Regions from separate parts of the Micromonospora sp. NPDC048898 genome, predicted to be linked through region 2. Evidence: riboswitches for the same ligand, from Rfam matches in the RefSeq annotation. Region 2 holds a riboswitch; the other holds the start of a gene.

Region 1 (7,627 bases), on a different contig from region 2:
GCTGCTGGCCGCTCGCCTGCTGCTGGCCGCTCGCCTGCTGCTGGCCGCTCGCCTGCTGCTGGCCGCTCGCCTGCTGCTGGCCGCTCGCCTGCTGCTGGCCGCTCGCCTGCCGTCGGCCGGTCTGGCCGATCACCGGCCGGGTCGGTGCCGGTCGCGGCTCGGCGCAGGGTGACGGTGCGGTCGGCGAGCGCGGCCACGAAGTCCGCGTCGTGGGTGACCGCGACCACGCCGTGCCCGGCGTCGCGCAGGTCGGCGAAGAGGTCGACCAACTCCCGCCAGGTCCGCCGGTCCTGGCCGAAGGTGGGTTCGTCGCAGATCAGCAGGCGGGGCGCGGTGGCCAGGGCGGTCGCCACACTCAGCCGCCGCGCCTCACCACCGGAGAGGGTGTACGGGTTGGCAGCCGCGAGGCGGCCCAGGCGCAGCCGTTCCAGCAGCCCGGACACGGTCTGCTTGACGGCCGCCTCGGGTTGACCGGTCCGGCGTGGGCCGAGTGCCAGCTCGTCGAAGACGGTGCTGGTGACGAACTGGTGCTCCGGATCCTGGAAGACCGACCCGATCCGCCGGGCCAGTGCGGGGGCCGGCCAGCGGTGTGGGGGAGTGCGGTGGTCGGTGCCGGCCAACTCGACGGATGCGGTGACCCGTCCGGCGCCCGGCCGGAGCAACCCGCCGAGCAGCAACGCCAGGGTGGACTTGCCGGCGCCGTTGGGTCCGCGTACGGCGAGTGCCTCGCCGGCGCGTACCGCCAGGTCGGTGGAGCCCAGCCGGGGCGGCAGGCCGAGCCGGTCGGCGGTGAGCAGCAGGTCCCCGGGCGCGGCGGTGGCCGGCCGGGGCGCGATGGGGTGACCGGGCACCCAGACCCCCTCGGCGGCAAGCGTGCCACCGTGGGCGGCGAAGACGGCCTCGGGTGTGCCGTCCGCGCGGACCCCGCCGCCAGGTTCCAGGACGACCACCCGGTCGACGAGTGGCAGCGCCTCGGCGATCCGGTGCTCGACCAGGATCAGCGTGGTGTCGGCGTCCAGCGCGCCGGCCACCGCCTGTCGGATCAGGTCGGCCCCGGCCGGATCGAGGTTGGCGGTCGGCTCGTCCAACAGCAGCAGCTCCGGACGCAGCGCCAGTGCGCCGGCCAGGGCGAGGCGTTGCTGTTCGCCGCCGGAGAGCGCGGCGGTGGGGCGGTCCCGGCGGTACGGGAAGCCGACGCGGCGCAGCGCCTCGTCCACCCGGGGCCAGATCTCGTCGGTCGGTACGCCGCGGTTCTCCAGCCCGAACGCGACGTCGTCGCCGCAGCGCGCCATCACCAGTTGGGTTTCCGGGTCCTGGAAGACGATGCCGACGCGTTCCCGTCCCTTGCGCGGGTCGAGACCGTCGATCTCGACGGTGCCCTCCTGCTCGCCGGAGTCGTCGGGGAGCAGCCCGGCCAGCGCGCTGAGCAGGGTGCTCTTACCGGCCCCGGAGGGCCCGAGCAGCAGAACCCGCTCCCCAGCCTCGACCCGCAGATCAACCCCGCGCAGAGCCCAGGCGCGCCGCCCGGCGTGCCGCCACCCGAACCCCCGCAGCAGTACCCCGCCCACCACACCCACCCCCTCCCGGCCCCGGGCCCACCCGCATTTCAACGGGACAAGGTCAGATCAGTGCTCGGTCTCGGCCTACCGGGAAGCGGTCCAGGACTCCGGTCTTGGCCAGGGACTCGGTCAGCAGCCACCCGCCGGCACCGGCGATCACGGTGGCGCTGACGATGGTGATCAGCGCGTACGGGAGGCGGTAGTCGGTGAACGCGTAGTCGGCGTTCCAGACGAAGAAGTCGAACAGTGCGGCGCTGAGACCGGTCAGTGCGCCGGCCAGCAGCGCGGTCGGCAGCCGGTACGACCGGTAGCGGAAGGCGGCGAACGCCAGCTCCGCGCCGATGCCCTGCACGATGCCCTGCGGGATCACCGTGCCGGCCCACTGGCTGCCCAGCAGCGCGGAGAGGACCGCGGCCACCGTCTCGCAGTAGAGCGCGGCGCCGGGCTTGCGGATGACCAGGCCGCCGATCACGGCCGGCATCAGCCAGACGCCGTAGAGCAGCGCCTGCGCCGGCGGGAAGAAGGTGAAGGCGCCCTCGGTGGCGCTCCAGACCAGGCCCCAGGCCCAGAAGATGACGCCGAAGGCGACCGCGAGCACCGAGGCGACCACGATGTCGATGGTCCGCCAGCGGCCGGTGTCGGTGGTGGATTTCATGTATTGCTCCCAGTTCTGACTGCGAACCAGGAGAAGACGCACGCCGCACGCCCGGTGGCACCGGACGGCGGCGCGGCTGGAGGTCGACCGAACTCCCTGCGCTGGCATTACCCAGATCAGGTTCGAGGGTCTGCGGGCGTGCCCGCACTCTCAGCGCTGTGCGCTCCCCTGTCGGATGTGAAGTTGTCTCGACGACGCTAACACCGACCAGGGGTGCCGGCCTAGCAGGGCTTCCACCCAGCGGCCGGCCGTACGTCGGCTGGGTAGGCTGACGATCATGCGGGTCGACGCGCGAGGTCTCACGTTCGAGGTAACCGCCGGCGGTCCGTCGGACGGCGTACCCGTCCTGCTGCTGCACGGCTTCCCCCAACACCGCGGCGAGTGGGACGACGTGGTGCCCGCGTTGCACGCGGCCGGGCTGCGCACGTACGCGCTGGACCAGCGCGGCTACTCGCCCGGCGCGCGGCCGACGGCGGTGGCCGACTACCGGATCCCCGAGCTGGTCGCCGACGTGGTGGCGGTGCTCGACGCCCTGGGGCTGGACACCGTCCACCTGGTCGGCCACGACTGGGGCGCGATCGTGGCCTGGGCCGTCGCCTCCGGGCACCCGGACCGGGTCCGTACGCTGACCGCGGTGTCCGTGCCCCATCCGGCCGCCATGGCGTACGCCCTGGCCAACGACGGTCAGCAGAAGGCCCGCTCGTCGTACATCGCGTTGTTCCGTAAGCCGGGGACCGCGGAGAGGGTGCTGCTGGCGTGGAACGCGACAGCGCTGTGCAAGATGCTCGGTGGGGTGGGCGACGCGCCCCGGGTGGACCGCTACGCCGCCCCGATGCGTGCGCCGGGGGCGCTCACCGCCGCGCTGAACTGGTACCGGGCGATGTCCCGCGCCGACCTGGCCGGCGTCGGCCCGGTCGCGGTGCCCACCACCTACGTCTGGAGTGACCGGGACGTCGCCATCGGCCGGAGTGCCGCCGAGGCGTGTGCGGCGAACGTCACCGGGGCGTACCGCTTCGTGCCGTTGACCGGTGTGAGTCACTGGATTCCGGACACGGCGCCGGGTCCGCTCGCCGAGGCGATCCTGGCCCGGGCCGCCGGAACGGCCTGAGCCGTGCGGGTCGGTCGGAAAGGGGCACCGTGACGCGGACGACTTCGACGCGTTGGGCGGACCTGGAGGCCACCGGGGCGGCGCACAGCGGACCGGTCGGCACCGGGACCGGCAGCTTGATGCGCCAGCGGGCGGCTGTCGACTTCGGGGTGCGCTGGCTGGACCGTAATCGGACGACGGAGGACGCATGACGGTGAGTGCCGAGGCCTACCTGGCCGTGGTGACCGAGACGATCGGTCGGGTGGCCGCCAGCCAGCGGGAGGCGGTGGGGCGAGCCGCCGACCTGATCGCCGACGCCGTACGCGCCGACGGGGTGGTGCACGCGTTCGGCACCGGACACTCCGAGGCCCTCGCCATGGAGATCGCCGGCCGGGCGGGTGGGCTGGTGCCGACCAACCGGATCGCGCTGCGTGACCTGGTGCTGCTCGGCGGTGAGCCGGCCGAGCGGCTTGGTCCGTTGCTGGAGCGGGACCCGGCGGTGGCCCACCGGCTCTACGAGCTGGCTCCGGTACGGCCCGCCGACGTTTTCGTTCTCGCCTCGAACTCCGGGGTCAACGGCGCGATGGTGGAGTTCGCCACCCTTGTCAAGGAACGTGGCCACGCCCTGGTGGCGATCACCTCGGCGCAGCACTCTGGCCGGATGACCTCCCGCCACCCGTCCGGGCGCAAGCTGGCCGACCTCGCGGACGTCGTGCTCGACAACGGTGCGCCGTACGGTGACGCGACGCTGCCGCTGCCCGGCGGCGGCGCGGTCGGCGCGGTCTCCTCGATCACCGCCGCGTTGCTGGCCCAGCAGGTCACGGTGGAGGTGGTGGCGCGGCTGCTGGCGGCGGGGGAGCGTCCGCCGGTCTACCTGTCGGCGAACATCCCCGACGGCGACGCGCACAACACGGAATTGGAGACCCGGTACGCCGGTCGAATCCGGCGCGGGTCCTGACGCGGTGCTGATGGCCGAGGTGCGTCCGGAAGGTGAACGACGGATGTCGTGAACCCGTTTCACGCTCGCCCAGGTGGGGCATTGGCGTTGCTGTCGGCGGCCGGGACCGTCGGCAGTAGCGTCGCACCGGAGGTAGCGCGTGTCCAAGGAGACCGAGAAGCAGCGTTGGCAGCGCAATTTCGCCGACCTGTTGCAGGAGTTGCGGGTCGCACAGACGGGCGTGCAGATCCTCTTCGCCTTCCTGCTCACCCTGCCGTTCAGTAACGGGTTCACCAGGACCACGGAGTTCCAGCGGGACGTCTACATCGTCGCGCTGCTCGCCGCGGCCGCCGCGACCGCGATGATCATCTCGCCGGTGGCGTTCCACCGGGCGCTGTTCCGGCAGGGGCGCAAGCCGGAGTTGGTGCGCTTCGCGCACCGGATGGCCACCGGTGGTCTCGCCTTCATGCTGATCGCGATGGTCAGCGCGGTGCTGCTGATCACCGACTTCGTGCTGGACCGGCCGATCGCCTTCGTGCTCAGTGCGCTGACCGGGCTCTGGTTCATCACGTTCTGGGCCGCCCTGCCGTTCGCTCGCCGCAACTGGGGTGAGGACGACATGGACGACGAGGACGACGACCCGGACGAGATCGCCGGCCGCTGATCTGACAGATCTCCACCGATCGCTACCCCCGGGTAACAACCGGGGGTAGCGTGACGACAGTCGCGCATGTCGACGCAGCCGCACCGAGGTTCGAGGGGGCAGCCGTGACCACGACGCAGGACGGCAGACCAACACCGGACGGCCCCGACTCCGACGCCGCACCCCGCACCGCCGGTGCCGTGGCCCCGTTGCCCGAGGAGGCCGGGCAGGTCTCGGAGAAGGAGGCCCGGCAGGTCGCCGAGGCCGCCCGCGAGTCCACCTGGGACCGGCCCAGCTTCGGCAAGGAGCTGTTCCTCGGCCGCTTCCGACTCGACCTGATCGACCCGTGGCCCCGATCCGATCCGGACGACGTGGCTCGCGCCGAGGAGTTCCTCGGTCGGTTCCGCGCCTTCCTGACCTCCGAGGTGGACGGGGCCGCCATCGAGCGCGACGCGTCCATTCCGGACTCGGTGTTCCACGGCCTGGCCGACCTCGGCGCGTTCGGCATGAAGGTCGACCGGAAGTACGGCGGGCTGGGGCTGAGCAACCTGCACTACTGCCGGGCGCTGATGCTGGCCGGCTCGGTCAGCCCGGCCATCGGCGCGCTGCTCTCCGCGCACCAGTCGATCGGGGTGCCGCAGCCGCTGAAGATGTTCGGCACCGACGAGCAGAAGCAACGCTTCCTGCCCCGGCTCGCCGCCGGCGAGGTGTCCGCGTTCCTGCTCACCGAACCGGACGTCGGCTCCGACCCGGCCCGGCTGGCCACCACCGCCGAGCCGACCGAGGACGGCACCGGCTACCGGCTCAACGGGGTGAAGCTCTGGGCCACCAACGGCATCGTGGCCACCCTGCTGGTGGTGATGGCCCGGGTGCCGGCCACCGAGGGTCGGCGGGGCGGGATCACCGCCTTCGTGGTGGACGGCGACAGCGCCGGCATCACCGTCGAACGGCGCAACGAGTTCGTCGGCCTGCGTGGCCTGGAAAACAGCCTCACCCGGTTCCACGACGTGTTCGTGCCCGCCGAGAACGTCATCGGCGGCGAGGGCAAGGGGCTGAAGATCGCCCTGACCACCCTGAACACCGGCCGCCTGTCGTTGCCGGCGATGTGCGTGGGCGCCGGCAAGTGGGCGTTGAACGTGGCCCGGGGCTGGGCCGCCGACCGGGTCCAGTGGGGCCGGCCGGTAGGCGAGCACGAGGCCGTCGCGCAGAAGCTCTCCTTCATCGCCGCCACCACGTACGGCATGGAGACCATGCTCGACCTCTGCTGCCTGCTCGCCGACGACGACCACAACGACATCCGGATCGAGGCCGCGCTGGTCAAGCTGTACGCCAGCGAGATGGCCTGGAAGGTCGGCGACGAGCTGGTCCAGATCCGGGGCGGGCGCGGCTACGAGACGGCCGACTCGCTGGCCGCCCGTGGCGAACGCCCGGCCAACGTCGAGCAGGTGCTCCGCGACCTGCGCATCAACCGGATCTTCGAGGGCTCCACCGAGATCATGCACCTGCTGATCGCGCGGGAGGCGGTCGACGCCCACCTGTCGGTGGCCGGCGACATCATCGACCCGGACGCGGGGCTGGGCCGCAAGGCACGCGCCGGCGCCCGAGCCGGTGCCTTCTACGCGAAGTGGCTGCCCACCCTGGCCGTCGGCCGGGGGCAGAGCCCATCGGCGTACGCCGAGTTCGGGCCGCTCGCCGCGCACCTGCGCCAGGTGGAGCGGTCGTCGCGCAAGCTGGCCCGGTCGACGTTCTACGCGATGTCCCGCTGGCAGGGAAAGATGGAGCGTAAGCAGGCGTTCCTCGGCCGCGTGGTGGACATCGGCGCCGAGTTGTTCGCGATGTCCGCGGTCTGCGTCCGGGCCAACGCCGAGCGGGGCAACCGCCCGGAAAATGTCGAGCTGGCCGACCTGTTCTGCCGGCAGGCGCGGGTGCGGGTGGACGCCCTGTTCAACGCCCTGTGGGACAACACCGACTCGGTCGACACCGCCGCCGCGAAGCGCGTCCTCGCCGGCCGTTACGCGGGCCTGGAGGAGGGCGTGATCACCCCGTCCGACGAACTGCCCTGGGTGGCCCGCTGGTCGGCCGGCCCGTCCACCGCCAAGGACGTCCGCCGCCGCATCCCGCCGAAGCCGTGACCGCACCGCCCGGCGCCACTTCGAGCAGGGCCGGCTCGGCGGCGGCCGGCGCAGGTCAGTGGGCGACGGCGCGGGTCAGTGAGCGACGGCGCGGTCAGCGGGCCACGGCGCGGGTCAGTGGGCGACGGCGCGGGTCAGCGGGCCACGGCGCGGGTCAGCGGGCCACGGCGCGGGTCAACCGGCGATCGCCCAGGCCAGCACCGCCGCCAGGATCAGGCCGTTGAGCGCCGCAAGGCCCAGGTAGGCCGCTGGCGGGATCTTCTTGCCCCGGCGGACGAAGGACACAAGGACGGCGGCGTAGCCGAGCAGCAGGACGGCGATGACGACCAGGAAGTAGAACACTCGAAGACCTTAACGGTCCCCGCCCTGCGGGCCGGGGCGGCGCGGTGGTCGGCACCGCAGTTGTGTTGATCAGGTGATGAAAAGTAGGTCAGAAGCAGCACGAGGACCTACTTTTCATCACCTGATCACGGCACGAGCGGTGCTCGCCGGCACGTGCGGTGATCACGGCACGAGCGGTGCTCGCCGGCACGTGCGGTGATCACGGCACGTGCGGTGATCACGGCACGTGCGGTGATCACGGCACGTGCGGTGATCGTCAGCGGCCACGGCTG
Region 2 (7,627 bases):
GCAGGCCGAGGTGCTCCTTCGGGGTGACGTAGCAGAGCATCGCGGTGCCGAACATGCCGATCATCGCGGCGCCGATCGCCGAGGTGATGTGGTCGTACGCGGGCGCGATGTCGGTGGTCAGCGGCCCGAGCGTGTAGAAGGGCGCCTCGTGGCACCACTCCTGCTGGAGGTCCACGTTCTCCTTGATCTTGTGCATCGGCACGTGACCGGGGCCCTCGATCATCACCTGCACGTCGTACGCCCAGGCGACCTTGGTCAGCTCACCGAGCGTGCGCAGCTCGGCGAACTGCGCCTCGTCGTTGGCGTCCGCGATCGAGCCGGGCCGCAGCCCGTCGCCGAGGGAGAACGTCACGTCGTACCGCGCGAGCAGCGCACACAGCTCCTCGAAGTTGGTGTAGAGGAAGTTCTCCTCGTGGTGCGCCAGGCACCACGCCGCCATGATCGAGCCGCCCCGGGAGACGATCCCGGTGACCCGGTCCACGGCCAGCGGCACGTACGGCAGCAGCACCCCGGCGTGCACCGTCATGTAGTCCACGCCCTGCTCGGCCTGCTCGATCACGGTCTCCCGGAACACCTCCCAGCTCAGCTTCACCGGGTCGCCGCCGACCTTCTCCAGCGCCTGGTAGATCGGCACCGTCCCGATCGGCACCGGCGAGTTCCGTACGATCGACTCGCGGGTCTCGTGGATCCGCTTGCCGGTGGACAGGTCCATCACGGTGTCCGCGCCCCAGCGGGTGGCCCAGGTCAGCTTCTCCACCTCCTCGGCGACCGACGAGCTGACCGCCGAGGTGCCGATGTTGGCGTTCACCTTGACCAGGAACGCCTTTCCGATGATCGCCGGCTCGCACTCCGGGTGGTTGACGTTGAGCGGCAACACCGCCCGACCGGCGGCGATCTCGGCCCGGACCAGCTCCGGGTCGACGTTCTCCCGGATCGCCACGAACTCCATCTCCGGCGTCACCACACCCGCCCGCGCGTACGCGAGCTGGGTGGGACGACGTCCGTCCACACCGGCGAGTGGCGTACCCGCACCTCGCACCGGGGCCACGTCACCCCGCTCGGCGATCCACGGCCCGCGCAGCGGCGGCAGCCCCACCTCCGGGTCCGACCCGGGGCCGGACGTGTCGTAGAGCCGCACCGGCGGAAGATCCCCGGTCAGCCCCACCTCCGCGAACGGCACCCGGACGTCGGGCCGCGAACCCTCGACGTACACCTTGCCTCGTGCCTGCATGACAACTCCCTTGGTGATCAGGCGGACCAGCCGAAGTGATCCAGCGGTCCACGTCCCGCGCCCAGCTCCCAACTCCGTGCGCCGGTCAGCGCACGGAGCACGTACTCCTTCGCGGCCCCCACCGCGGCCGGCACCGGATCGCCGAGGGCGAGCCGCACGGCGATCGCCGCCGAGAACGAACATCCGGTCCCGTGGGTGTGCCGGGTGTCCACCCGGGGGGCGCGCAGCAGGGTGGTCCCGTCGGCGCCGTGCAGCACGTCGACCGCCTCGCCGCCGCCCAGGTCACCGCCGGTGACCACGACGTACTCCGGGCCGCCGGATGCCAGGGCCTCGGCGGCCACGACCATCCCGGCCACGTCGTCCACCGGGCGTCCGGTGATCGCCGCGGCCTCCGCGCAGTTCGGCGTCGCCACCCTGGCGTACGGCAGCAGCCGCTCCACCGCACTGACCACGCCGAGCCGGTGTCCACTTGTGGCGACAAGCACCGGATCGACGACGAGCTGCGGCAGCCGGCCGTCCCGGGCGGCCTCGGCGACCACGTCCGCGACCGCCGGGGTGCCGAGCATCCCCGTCTTGACCGCGCGCACGGTGAAATCCATGAGTACGCTGTCCAGCTGCTCGGTCACCGTGCGCGGCGGCATCGGCAGCACGGCGTCGACGCCCCGGGTGTTCTGGGCGGTGACCGCGGTGAGGACGCTCGTGCCGTACGCGCCGAGCGCCGCGAAGACCTTGAGGTCGGCCTGGATGCCCGCGCCGCCGCCGGAGTCGGAGCCGGCAATGGTGAGGATGGTGCTCGGGGTCACTTCTCCTCCTTGGTTGCGGTTGGGGGCGGGGCGTTTGTGGTTGCGGTTTGGGGCTGCGGCCGACAGTGCCCACTCCGGGCGGTCAGGCTTGATCCCTGCGTGGGCACTGTCGGCCGCAGCCCCGTGCGTGGAGACCTGGCTGACCCCGCGCCGGGTTTTGCGAGCTTGGGGGTGACCGCCTCGGCATAGGCGCTGGTCAGGCTCGCCGCTGTTTCGGTGGGGTCTTTTGCGCGCATGATCGTGCCCAGCACTGCCACCCCTGCGGCTCCCGCCTCCACGCAGGCGGTTACCTGTTCCGGGGTTTCGATACCGCCCAGGGCCAGTACCGGTACGTGGCTGATCCTGATCAGCTTGCGCAGCCCTTCGGTGGCCAGGGGTGGGCCGTACCCGGGCTTGGTTCTGGTGGGGTAGACCGGGGAGATGGTGGCGTAGTGCTCGGTGGTCAGGCGGTTCAGCTCGGTCTCGTCGTGGCAGGAGCGGCCGACCAGGCGGTGGGTCGGCGGCGGGTACGGACCGGCGGCGGGCAGGTGCACGGCGTCGCCGCCGAGCGGGTCGGGCCCGGCCACGACGAGGGTTCCACCGACGTCGGCGAGGATCGCGCGCAGGTCGGTGGCGAGGGCGGCGCGCTCGGCGCGGGGCAGGTCCTTCTCCCGCAGCACCACCCAGCGCACTCCCCCGGCCACCGCTCCCGCGACAACCAGGTCCAGCCCACCAGGAGCGACCAACCGATCGGTGAGGACGACAACCCCCGACGGCACGGCCCCCAACGAGATCTTGGAAGGAATGTGCCCCTCCAGGGGCAGTTTGCTTCCAAGATCTACCGGCGGCGGTGACGGTGGCGGCGGCGGTGGTGGCGGTGGCGGTGGCGGTGGGGCGGTCACAGGTTGGGTCTTCCCTCGTCGGGGGTGGACGCCAGCGCGTGGAAGCGGCGGGCGATCCGGCCCGCGCCGGCCGCGAGATGCCCGGCCTCGACCGCGTACCGCATCGCGGTGGCCATCGCCACCGGGTCCGCGGCCCGGGTCACCGCGCTGGCCAGGAGCACCCCGTCGCAGCCCAACTCCATCGCCAGGGCCGCGTCGGAGGCGGTGCCGATGCCGGCGTCGAGGATCACCGGCACGTCGACACCCTGGCGGATGAGCCGGATGTGGTGTGGATTGCCGATGCCCAGCCCCGAGCCGATCGGCGAGCCGGCCGGCATCACCGCGGCACAGCCCACGTCGGCGAGCCGGCGGGCGAGCACCGGGTCGTCACTCGTGTACGGCAGGACGGTGAAACCGTCGGCGACCAACTCCTCGGCGGCGCGGAGCAACTCCACCCCGTCGGGCAGCAGCGTCCGCTCGTCGCCGATCACCTCCAGCTTGACCCAGTCGGTGTCGAACGCGTCCCGGGCCAGCCGGGCCACCTTCACCGCCTCGGTCGCGGTGTGGCAGCCGGCGGTGTTCGGCAGCAGGCGTACCCCGCACCGGTCCAGCAGGTCCAGCAGCCCGCCGGCCGTGCCCGGGGCGGTGTCCACCCGACGCAGCGCCAGCGTGACCAGCTCGGTGCCGGACGCCCGGATCGCCTGCTCCAGCACGTGCAGATTGGCGGCACCACCGGTGCCGAGGATCAGCCGCGAGGTGAACGTCTCCCCACCCAACTCGAACGACACCCCGCTCACCCGCCCTGCGCCGCGGTGAGCACCTCGACCCGGTCACCGTCGCGCAACGCCGTGGTCGCCCAACCCGCCCGGGGCACCACCTCGCCGTTGACCGCGACCGCCACCCCACGCGGTTGTGGCGCGACGTCACGGACCAGGTCGGCCACCGACACCTCACCCGGGACGCTTCGCCCAGCCCCGTTCACCGTCAACTCCACAGGTCCCCCTTCATCGTCGTTTCGGGCTCGCCGTCCGCCGCCGCGCCGACGAACCGAAACGGCTCGCCGACGAACCGCAAGGGCTTGCCGTCCGCCGCCGCGCCGACGAACCGAAACGGCTCGCCAACGAACCGCAAGGGCTTGCCGTCCGCCGCCGCGCCGACGAACCGGTCCGGTCGGAAGGGCGCGAGCAGCGGATCGGGCTCGCCGGCGCGTACCAGTTCGGTGATCAGGTCGGCGGTGACCGGGGTGAGCACGATGCCGTGCCGGTGGTGACCGGTGGCGACCAGGACGTCCGGTCGGCCCGGCAGCGGCCCGAGGATCGGTGCGTTGTCCGGGGTGCCCGGCCGCAGCCCGGCGACCGCCTCGACCAGGTCGTACTCGGCCAGCTCGGGCACCAGGTCGACTCCGGCGCGGAGCAGGCGCTGCACGGCACCGGCGGTGACAGTGGTGTCCGATCGTTCCTCGACAGTCGCGCCGAGCACGACCTCGCCGTTGGGGCGGGGCACCAGGTAGACCGGTTCGCCGTCGGCGTACCCCCGGATCACGTGCCGGAAGCCCGGCGCGACGCCGTCGGGCGCGCGCAGCCGGAGGATCTGGCCCTTCACCGGTCGCACGGGCAGGCCGGTGAGTGCGGCGGCCCCGCAGCCGGCGGCGACCACGGTGACCGAGGCATCCACATCGGACAGCCGCGTGACCGCCTGCGACACCAGCACCGCGCCGGCTCGCTGCGCGGCCGTGCGCAGCGCCGGCACCAGCAGCCGGGGGTCGACCTGGTGGTCGGTCGGCGCGAGCGCGCCGCCGCGCACCCGGGGGGCGAGGGCAGGTTCGAGGTCGCGCAGCTCGCTGGGGAGCAGCGGGGTCACCGGCAGACCCAACCCCTGTTGGTACGCCCACAGCCGGCGCGCCTCGGCCAGGTCGTCGCGGGTCAACCCGACCAGCAGGGTGCCCTCGGTCCGGTAGCCGATGTCGACGCCCGTCGCGTCGGCAAGCTCGGCGGCGAACGTGGGCCAGCGGGCGGCGGACGCCAGCAGCAGTTCGGTCAGCTGCCGCTCACCGAAGTACGCCTCGGCGACCGGGGCGAGCATGCCGGCGGCCACCGCCGACGCCCCCGAGCCGGGTGCCGGATCGTGCACCACCACCCGCAGCCCTCGCGCGGCGCAGCGCCAGGCGATCGCCAACCCGATCGGCCCGGCCCCGATCACCGCCACGTCCGGCCGGACCCGGTCGTCGGACGACGCCGAGTCCGACCGGCCGGTCAGCACGTCAGGGCCTCGATCAGCGTGGCGGTCGCCTGCGCCGGATCGGCGGCGGCGGAGAGCGCGCCGACCACCGCCACCCCGTACGCCCCGGCGGCCCGCAGCTCCCGGACGTGGGCGGCGGTCACGCCACCGATCGCGATGACCGGCACGTCGACGGCGTCGGCGACGGCGCGTACCCCGGTGGGCCCGATGGGGTCCGGCAGGCCGGACTTGGTGCTGGTGGGGTGGCACGGCCCGACGCCCAGGTAGCTGGCTCCCGCCGCGACTGCCGCGGTCGCCGTTTCCGGCGCGCGGGCGGTGGCTCCCAGCACGCCGGTGGGGCCGAGCACCCGACGGGCGGCGGTGACCGGCAGGTCGTCGGCTCCGACGTGGCCGCCGGCGGCACCCACCGCCAACGCCACGTGCAGTCGGTCGTTGACCAGGCAGGTCGCCTCGTACGGCAGGCAGAGCGCCAGCACCCGCCGGGCCAGGTCGTACGCCTCGCGGTCGGTGGCGGAGTCCTCCACCCGGACCTGTACGACCAGGTCGGCGCGGGCCACCGTGAGGGCGGCCCGGACCACGGTGAGCGGGTCCCGACCGGGTCGGGTGTCGGTGATCAGATGCAGTCGCCCCAGGGACGGCACGGCAACTCTCCTCCCTGCGCCGGCATTACCCGGATCAGGTTCGACGGTCGGGGGCTGTCAGCCCCCCTCTCAGCCCGGTACACCGGGCTCCCGTGGGTTACTTGCGTGTCACCGTACGACAGATCCGCCGGTCTGCCAAGGCGGGCTCGGCGGCGGCCGGTGGGCCGGAACGCACCGAATCGAGCTAGATCTGTGGGGCGGTTCATACGGTCCTGTTCGGAATGTCGCCTGCCGTTGCAGAACCGTTACCCGCCGGCATCTTGCCGGACATTGAACCAGTCGAATTAATTTGTTCAGCGATTCGACAAAATGTCGGTGGGGGCGCCCTCGCAGGGTGTGACCACCGACTCCATCAGGGACGGCCTTCGGCGAGCCGACTCCCGCGATCTCCGTCACTACGACACAGGAGGCGGCGTGTCCCGTTCTCGTCGTGCCCGCGTACCCATCACCGCAACCCTCATCTCCCTGGCCCTCGCTTCGACCACCCTGTTCGGCACGCCCGCGCAGGCAGCACCGGCCGCCGCACAGGTCCCCCCACGGGAGGCAGCGGCCGGAACCCCGGTCACCCAGGTGGCGCCGAAGGCGCCCCAGAAGGCCGCCGACGATCCCTTCTCGGTCCTGGTCTTCTCCAAGACTGCCGGTTTCCGGCACGACTCCATCCCCACCGGTGTCGCCGCCCTCCAACAGCTCGGCGCCGCCAACGGGTTCACCGTGGACGCCTCCGAGGACGGCGCCGCGTTCAGCGACGCCAACCTGGCGAAGTACAAGGCCGTGATCTGGCTCTCCACCACCGGTGACGTCCTCAACGCCGAGCAGCAGGCGGCGTTCGAGCGCTACGTGAAGGCCGGGGGCGGTTACGTCGGCATCCACGCCGCGTCGGACACCGAGTACAGCTGGGCCTGGTACGGCGACCTGGTCGGCGCGTACTTCGCCAACCACCCGCAGAACCAGCAGGCCACGGTCAAGGTGGAGGACCACGCCCACCCGTCCACTGCCGAGTTGCCGGACCGCTGGTCCCGGTTCGACGAGTGGTACAACTTCCAGACCAACCCGCGGCCGGACGTGCACGTGCTGGCCAGCCTGGACGAGAAGAGTTACACCCCGGGGGCGGGCGCGATGGGCGCCGACCACCCGACCTCCTGGTGTCAGGACTTCGACGGCGGTCGTTCCTGGTACACCGGTGGCGGGCACACGCGGGAGTCGTTCGCCGAGCCCGAGTTCCTGTCCCACCTGCTCGGCGGCATCCGGACCGCGGCCGGTGTCGCGGACGCCGACTGCGGTGCCACGAAGACCTCGAACTTCGAGAAGATCGCCCTGGACAGCAACACCAGCAACCCGATGGAGCTGGACATCGCCCCCGACGGGCGGGTCTTCTACATCGAGCGCGACGGCCGGGTGCAGATCATCAAGCCGGACACCGGCAGCACCGTCACCGCCGTCGACCTGGATGTCTTCACCGGCAACGAGGACGGTCTGATCGGCATCCGGCTCGACCCGGACTTCGCCACCAACAAGTGGGTGTATCTCTACTACGCCCCGAACGACAACGTCACGCGCAACCTGCTGTCCCGGTTCACCGTGACCGGCGACACCATCGACCCGGCGAGCGAGAAGCAGGTGCTGCGGGTCGACACGCAGCGCAACACCTGCTGCCACGCGGGCGGCAGCATGACGTTCGACAGCGCCGGCAACCTCTACCTGGCCACCGGTGACAACACCAACCCGTTCGAGTCCAACGCGTACTCGCCGCTCGACGAGCGCCCGGGCCGCCAGGACTACGACGCGCAGCGCACGTCGGCGAACACCAACGACCTGCGCGGCAAGGTGATCCGGATCCACCCGGAGGACGACGGG

The links. A riboswitch is a leader RNA that binds a small molecule or an ion and turns the genes downstream of it on or off. The one in region 2 is predicted to bind thiamine pyrophosphate.
Region 1: another riboswitch for thiamine pyrophosphate. It lies ahead of ACGFIQ_RS28375 (ECF transporter S component); the one in region 2 lies ahead of thiE (thiamine phosphate synthase).

The regions. Positions count from the first base shown of each region.
Region 1 is NZ_JBICUF010000014.1:126,466-134,092, reverse strand. Features, by position in the region: partial or broken gene ACGFIQ_RS28380 (ATP-binding cassette domain-containing protein) at 1-1,568, opposite strand, end outside; gene ACGFIQ_RS28375 (ECF transporter S component) at 1,621-2,214, opposite strand; TPP riboswitch at 2,290-2,394, opposite strand; gene ACGFIQ_RS28370 (alpha/beta fold hydrolase) at 2,492-3,322, shown strand; gene ACGFIQ_RS28365 (hypothetical protein) at 3,352-3,513, shown strand; gene ACGFIQ_RS28360 (sugar isomerase domain-containing protein) at 3,510-4,259, shown strand; gene ACGFIQ_RS28355 (DUF6328 family protein) at 4,399-4,902, shown strand; gene ACGFIQ_RS28350 (acyl-CoA dehydrogenase family protein) at 5,007-7,013, shown strand; gene ACGFIQ_RS28345 (hypothetical protein) at 7,188-7,355, opposite strand; gene ACGFIQ_RS28340 (hypothetical protein) at 7,612-7,627, opposite strand, start outside.
Region 2 is NZ_JBICUF010000003.1:553,742-561,368, forward strand. Features, by position in the region: gene thiC (phosphomethylpyrimidine synthase ThiC) at 1-1,231, opposite strand, end outside; gene thiD (bifunctional hydroxymethylpyrimidine kinase/phosphomethylpyrimidine kinase) at 1,249-2,034, opposite strand; partial or broken gene ACGFIQ_RS12845 (thiamine phosphate synthase) at 2,117-2,792, opposite strand; gene ACGFIQ_RS12850 (thiazole synthase) at 2,912-3,691, opposite strand; gene thiS (sulfur carrier protein ThiS) at 3,688-3,888, opposite strand; gene thiO (glycine oxidase ThiO) at 3,879-5,150, opposite strand; gene thiE (thiamine phosphate synthase) at 5,147-5,773, opposite strand; TPP riboswitch at 5,768-5,877, opposite strand; gene ACGFIQ_RS12870 (ThuA domain-containing protein) at 6,188-7,627, shown strand, end outside.